3 regions of the Providencia sp. UF-224 genome follow, and region 3 is predicted to be linked to each of the others. Evidence: predicted binding sites of a transcription regulator. Region 3 holds the regulator's gene; each other region holds the start of a gene.
The links. The regulator PhoB, encoded in region 3, activates phosphate uptake and scavenging genes when phosphate is short. The targets are predictions, from matches to a motif close to CTGTCATAAAACTGNCNNAT.

Region 1 (2,283 bases), 120 kb from region 3:
GGCAAAAACGGGTCACATTTTTATGGCGCGGTGCAAAATCCAATGCGTATATTCTTGGGGCACCTTCAGGCAACCATGAAAGGATGGCACAAATAGAAGGAACCGATATTTGGTATCGTTCTTTTATCATTCCAGCCGATACTTTAACCCAATATAAAATTGCCCCTGATATCCCAACGGTGCCAGAAGGCGGGTTTGCCCAGCGTAAAGCCATTTTAGTCACCGCACAGGCTGACCCTTATAATCCGCAAAGTATTCCTTCTGCCTCAACGGATAAATATAACCGTTTTTCCTTGCTATCATTGACTCCCAATATTCGTCAGTGCCAATTTCCTGCCATTGAAAAAAATCAAATTAAAGGGCAGTTAGAGACCTTTACCTTATCTAGCAAAATATTAAATAACGAGCGGCAAATTACCGTGTACCGCCCAAATGTGCCGATGAAACAACCTGCTTTATTGGTGCTTTTAGATGGGCAAATTTACCTTCATACCTACCAAATGGCGAAATTCTTTGATAGCTGGATGAATAAGGGGGATTTGCCGCCAATGAATATCGTATTTGTCGATAGCATTAGCGCTGATAAGCGGGGTGAGGAGCTGCCCCCTAATGCGCTTTTCCCGCAATTGCTGGCGGAGGAATTAATGCCACAATTGGCGAAAAAAGGCATTGGTGCCAAAGCGGAACATACCATTATTGCAGGCTCAAGTTTTGGTGGACTAGGGGCGACATGGAATGCGTTACAACACCCTGAAATATTTGGCAATGTTCTGAGTATGTCTGGGTCTTATTGGTGGGCACCCAAAGGGCAAGACCCTGAATGGTTAATCAGTGAAATAGAAACAATGCCACCGCAGCCTATTCGTTTTTTCCTTGAAGCAGGGTTATTTGAGCAACGGGGAAGTTGGGGCGGGATCATTCAAAACCATTATCAGTTACTGGAAGTATTGAAACATAAAGGCTATTTCGTTGATGCCATCGAATTACCCAGTGGGCACGATTATGTTTCTTGGTGTGAAACATTATATGAAGGCTCTAAACAGCTCACTTCTCAGTGGTAATCGCGCATTAATTTCAATAGAAAAGCAGCGGATAATGCGCTGCTTTTTTCACATTTATGACAATCGTCTTCATTTCGCCACAAAAGCGTCATTCAACTGTCATCTAGCTACTTTAGCATGCCTGTCATTATTTGAAGCATACTTCCTCTTTTTTCATTATTGATTGGCAAGGAAAACAGTTATGACTGGTAATTTTATGAAATCCCTTTTAGCTGTCACAGTCAGCACATTAATGTTAGGTAGCACCCTTCCGGCTTATGCGGTGGATAAAAATGATGCGGTTTCAGAAAACCGCGCAGCGCAAGGTGATATCACTAAATTTGGTGGTGCACGCCGCTTAGCGACCGAGCAAACGGATATCATGAAAGCCGCACTGCATAATGGCAAAGCGAAAAACGTGATTTTATTTATTGGTGATGGGATGGGCGATTCTGAAATCACCGTTGCACGTAACTACGCTGAAGGGGCTTCTGGCTTCTTTAAAGGTATCGATGCATTGCCAATTACAGGCCAATATACGCATTATGCGTTAGATAAAAAGACGCAAAAACCTGATTACGTCACAGATTCAGCGGCATCCGCAACGGCATGGTCTTCTGGTGTGAAAACCTATAACGGCGCGTTAGGGATTGATGTGTTCGGTAAAGACCACGAAACCTTAATTGAAATTGCTAAACGTAACGGTAAAGCGACAGGTAACGTGACGACCTCTGAAATTCAAGATGCAACGCCAGCGGCACAATTCTCCCACGTGACTGCACGTAAATGTTACGGCCCAGAGGAAACCTCAGAAAAATGTGGAACCAATGCCCTTGAAAATGGCGGTCGTGGTTCAATTTCTGAACAGTTACTGGTGACCCGCGCAGATGTTACATTAGGCGGTGGTGCGAAGAGCTTCAAACAAGAAGCGAAAGCGGGTGACTACAAAGGTAAAACGCTTGAACAACAAGCTGTTGAACGTGGTTACACCATCGTACGTGATGCACAGTCGCTGAACGATGTGAAAGTGGCGAACCAAGACAAACCTGTGCTTGGATTATTCCACGATGGCAACATGACCGTCGCGTGGGAAGGCCCGAAAGCCGTGCATTATGGCAACATCAACAATGCGCCACTGGAGTGTAAACCAAATCCGAAATTAGATCCAAACGCGCCAACGTTAGCCCAAATGACACAAAAGGCCATCGATCTATTAGAAGTTAACCCAAATGGTTTCTTCTTA
Region 2 (2,283 bases), on a different contig from region 3:
GTTAGTGTCTTCAGTGTGTACAGGCAGAGAAACTTCTGGGAAGTTGACCGCAGAAAGCGTTGAACCGTTATCAGAATATTTTGCCAGTTTACTCGCAACTTCTAAGCCAATGTTTTCTTGTGCTTCTTCTGTAGAGCCACCAATGTGAGGCGTTAAAATCACATTGTCGAATTTAATCAGCTCAGAAATAAACGGGTCATTCGGGTCGTTATTTGCCGCGGGCTCACTTGGGAATACGTCAACCGCTGCACCGGATAAATGCTTGCTTTCCAGCGCTGCTGCCAATGCAGGAATGTCCACCACGGTACCACGTGACGCATTGATAAAGATTGAACCTGGTTTCATGCGGTCAAACTGTTCTTTAGCAAACATGTTTTTCGTGCTGGCCGTTTCTGGTACATGCAAGCTGACGACATCACTCATATTGAGTAACTCAGTCAAAGAACGTACTTGGGTTGCATTTCCTAAAGGCAGTTTATTTTCAATATCATAGAAGAAAACATTCATACCAATGCCTTCAGCTAAGATCCCCAGCTGAGTACCGATATGGCCGTATCCAACAATACCAAGGCGTTTACCACGTGCTTCAAAACAGCCTTTTGCTTGTTTTTCCCAAATACCACGGTGCGCTTGCATATTCGCTTCAGGAATACGACGTAACAACAGTAATAGCTGGCCTAATACCATCTCAGCAACGGAACGGGTGTTTGAGAATGGTGCATTAAAGACAGGGATACCACGTTTTGCCGCGGCGTCTAAATCCACTTGGTTGGTTCCGATACAGAAGCAACCAACCGCCACTAACTTTTCAGCGGCAGCGAAAATCTCTTCAGATAAATGAGTGCGGGAACGGATACCGACAAAGCGCGCATCTTTGATCGCTTCTTTTAATTCTTCATCAGACAATGCGCTTTTATGGTATTCAATATTGGTATAACCCGCTGCTTTTAAGTTATCAACCGCGCTTTGGTGAACACCTTCTAGCAGTAAAAATTTTATTTTGTCTTTATGCAAAGATACCTTGACCATTTCCCTACCCTATCGTGAACGTTTTAAATTTGTGACAGATGAATTTGCTTGTTTGACTCATGGTTTTGCTCAACATAATTCAAGGCATATCCATACCAGCACATTCATCTACCTTGAAATCTGAAAAGAGTATACCAACATAGCAAAATTCAGCGCAGTATCAATACAACCGTTTGCTTAAGGCGTACTAAAAAGCGCGAGGAAAAAGAAGTTAAATGGTAGAAAATCAGGAGCAGTAACACAAAATAAGGATTTTTCCTGCACAATGCATATTAGTGTGAGATATATCACCAAAATCGCGGGATAATAAAAATAATGAAATAAATTTCAAATTAATGATATTTATAAAACTGGTCAATTATTTTTCAATCTACCCACTAACCAAATACGTTAACGCCTTTTTTTTACTGCACAAAAAAGCCAGCAACTAAATAGTTTGCTGGCCTGTAGATTAACCAAATTAATTTATCGCAAATAATTGCGATTATAGTTTGATCGTTTTAACCCCGGCATCCGTTGTGCCCATCAGGACAACATCAGCACCACGATTAGCAAATAAACCAACAGTCACAACGCCCGCGATACCATTGATGGTGTTTTCTAATGCAACAGGGTCAACAATACTTAAATTGTGAACATCTAAAATCACGTTGCCATTATCAGTAACCACATTTTGACGATATTCCGGTGTACCACCCAGTTTGACCAATTCACGCGCCACATAGCTACGCGCCATTGGGATAACTTCAACAGGCAGAGGGAACTTGCCTAACACATCAACCAGTTTTGATTGGTCAACGATGCACACAAAGGTTTTTGCAATCGCAGAAACGATTTTTTCACGTGTTAACGCAGCACCGCCGCCCTTGATCATGTTCATATGATGGTCGACTTCATCCGCACCATCAACGTAAACATCTAATGAGTCCACTTCATTACAATCAAAAACAGGGATACCCAACGATTTAAGTTTTTGCGTAGACGCTTCGGAGCTAGAAACAGCACCTTCAATTTGCCCTTTCATTGTTGCCAATGCATCAATAAAGTGTGATGCAGTAGACCCTGTACCGACACCAACAATTGTGCCGGGTTTTACGTATTCCAGTGCTGCCCAACCCACCGCTTTTTTTAATTCATCCTGCGTCATGCTCATGCCTTTTGCTATTTAATTGAGACGTAATTAAGAATTAGTATATACCGAGCCCGCAATAAGTTGCAGTGTTGTTCGCTGCATTTGTGCGTTACTTCTTGTGA
Region 3 (2,283 bases):
CAGGACAGAGACGGAATCGTGGTTTCCACTCAAAATGACCAACTGGCAACCGGTTTTTTGCAAATCTACAATAAATTTATTATATAACTCGCGGGCATAGCTTGGCGGTGACCCTGTATCGAAAATATCCCCTGCCACAATGACGGCATCGACTTGATGAATTTCGACTTGGTTCACTAGCCAATTTAAAAAGTGTTGGTGCTCAGGCGCACGGCTTTTGGTAAAAAAGTATTGGCCAAGATGCCAGTCAGAGGTGTGAATAATGCGCATGAGCCATCAGTTCCTGTCTTCGATAAAGGGCATAAATTACTGCTATCCAGTATACCTTATCCTACCAAAACCTCGTGTTTTTCTCGTGTTATGGCGGAATTATTTCACTTAGATGACATTTACCCGCTAATATAAGGAGAAATATTTGATTTGCGAATAGACATTCATAATTCTGTCATAAAAGTGACGCATAATGCGTTCACATTAACAATGTCTTCTTATTTACAGGAACAATCATGGCAAGACGCATTCTAGTGGTTGAAGATGAAGCGCCCATCCGAGAAATGGTTTGTTTTGTATTAGAACAGAATGGTTTCCAGCCGATTGAAGCTGATGATTATGACAGCGCAATTGCACAGTTAGTCGACCCTCTACCCGATTTGGTGTTATTAGATTGGATGATCCCCGGTGGGTCAGGGCTCCAAGTGATTAAACATATGAAGCGTGATAGCGCCACTCGCGATGTCCCAGTGATGATGCTAACGGCTCGTGGGGAAGAAGAGGATCGCGTGAAAGGCCTAGAGGTCGGTGCGGATGATTATTTGATTAAGCCGTTTTCCCCGAAAGAATTAATTGCTCGTGTTAAAGCGATTCTCCGTCGCATCTCTCCAATGTCGACGGAAGATATCATCGAAATGAATGGGTTAACCTTAGACCCAACCTCCCACCGTGTAACCAGTAACGAAACCCCAATTGATATGGGGCCAACGGAATATAAACTTCTGCATTTCTTTATGACGCACCCTGAACGTGTTTACAGCCGTGAACAGCTCTTGAATTATGTCTGGGGCGCGAACGTTTATGTTGAAGACAGAACGGTGGATGTACACATTCGGCGTTTAAGAAAGGCGCTAGAAACTGAAGGTCATGATAAAATGGTGCAAACAGTACGCGGTACAGGTTACCGTTTCTCTGTTCGTTATTAACGACACACTAGGGAGAGACATGCGTGCTTGAACGCTTATCGATTAAACAGCTGATTTGGGGGCTGTTTTTATTTATCTTACCCGCGCTGATTTTGTCCGTTTTTATCGGGCACTTACCTTGGCTGCTAGTGGTTTCTTTACTGGCCGCCTTAGTGTGGCATGCGTATAACTTGCTGAAATTGTCTTATTGGCTTTGGTTGGATAAAAGCATGTTACCACCTGAGGGACGAGGGGGCTGGGAGCCGATATTTTACGGCATTTACCAGATGCAGCAACGTAACCGTAAACGCCGTCGCGAATTAGGGCAACTGATTAAGCGCTTTCGTAGTGGGGCTGAATCTTTACCGGATGCCGTCGTGATGATGACCACGGAGGGCAATATTTTCTGGTGTAACCGCCATGCGCAGGCGTTGTTAGGTTTTCGCTGGCCAGAAGATAACGGCCAACATATTTTCAATCTATTGCGTTACCCTGATTTTAGCCGCTATTTTTCAATCAAAAGTTATGACCAAGCATTAACCATTGAACTTAATAGTGGGGAAATTGTTGAGTTTCGTATTTTGCCTTATACGGAAGGGCAATTATTGATGGTGGCGCGAGATGTCACTGAAAAACGTCGGTTGGAGAAAGCGCGTAGAGATTTTTTTGCCAATGTGAGTCATGAACTACGCACGCCACTTACCGTTATTCAGGGATATCTTGAGGTGATGGATGACCAAGAAGGTATGCCTGCTGTCAATAAAAAAGCGCTGAATGTGATGCAAGAGCAAGCTCACCGAATGGATAATTTAGTGAAACAACTTTTGCAGTTATCCCGCATCGAAATTGCCCCGCAAATCAACCTTGATGAGCAAGTAAATATTCCCGTGATCCTCAAAATGATTGAGCAAGAGGCGTTAAGTTTAAGCCACGGTCGCCAGCAATTTGAGTTTAACATCGATGAATCACTGCGGGTGCATGGCAATGAAGAGCAATTGCGCAGTGCGGTGGCGAACTTAGTGTATAACGCCATTAATCATACGCCAGAAGGCACAAAAATTTGTGTTGATTGGCAAAGAACCAGCAATGGCGCGCGGTTTAGTGTGAA

Region 1: a site for PhoB is predicted at 1,147-1,166, ahead of phoA (alkaline phosphatase). Genes of this name have one in related genera too.
Region 2: a site for PhoB is predicted at 1,048-1,067, ahead of serA (phosphoglycerate dehydrogenase). Genes of this name have one in related genera too.

Annotation. Positions count from the first base shown of each region.
Region 1 is NZ_JBSICC010000002.1:18,878-21,160, forward strand. It holds gene AC4IFO_RS02375 (alpha/beta hydrolase-fold protein) at 1-1,061, shown strand, start outside; gene phoA (alkaline phosphatase) at 1,243-2,283, shown strand, end outside.
Region 2 is NZ_JBSICC010000007.1:25,537-27,819, forward strand. It holds gene serA (phosphoglycerate dehydrogenase) at 1-1,029, opposite strand, end outside; gene rpiA (ribose-5-phosphate isomerase RpiA) at 1,514-2,176, opposite strand.
Region 3 is NZ_JBSICC010000002.1:139,089-141,371, forward strand. It holds gene sbcD (exonuclease subunit SbcD) at 1-270, opposite strand, end outside; gene phoB (phosphate regulon transcriptional regulator PhoB) at 507-1,196, shown strand; gene phoR (phosphate regulon sensor histidine kinase PhoR) at 1,220-2,283, shown strand, end outside.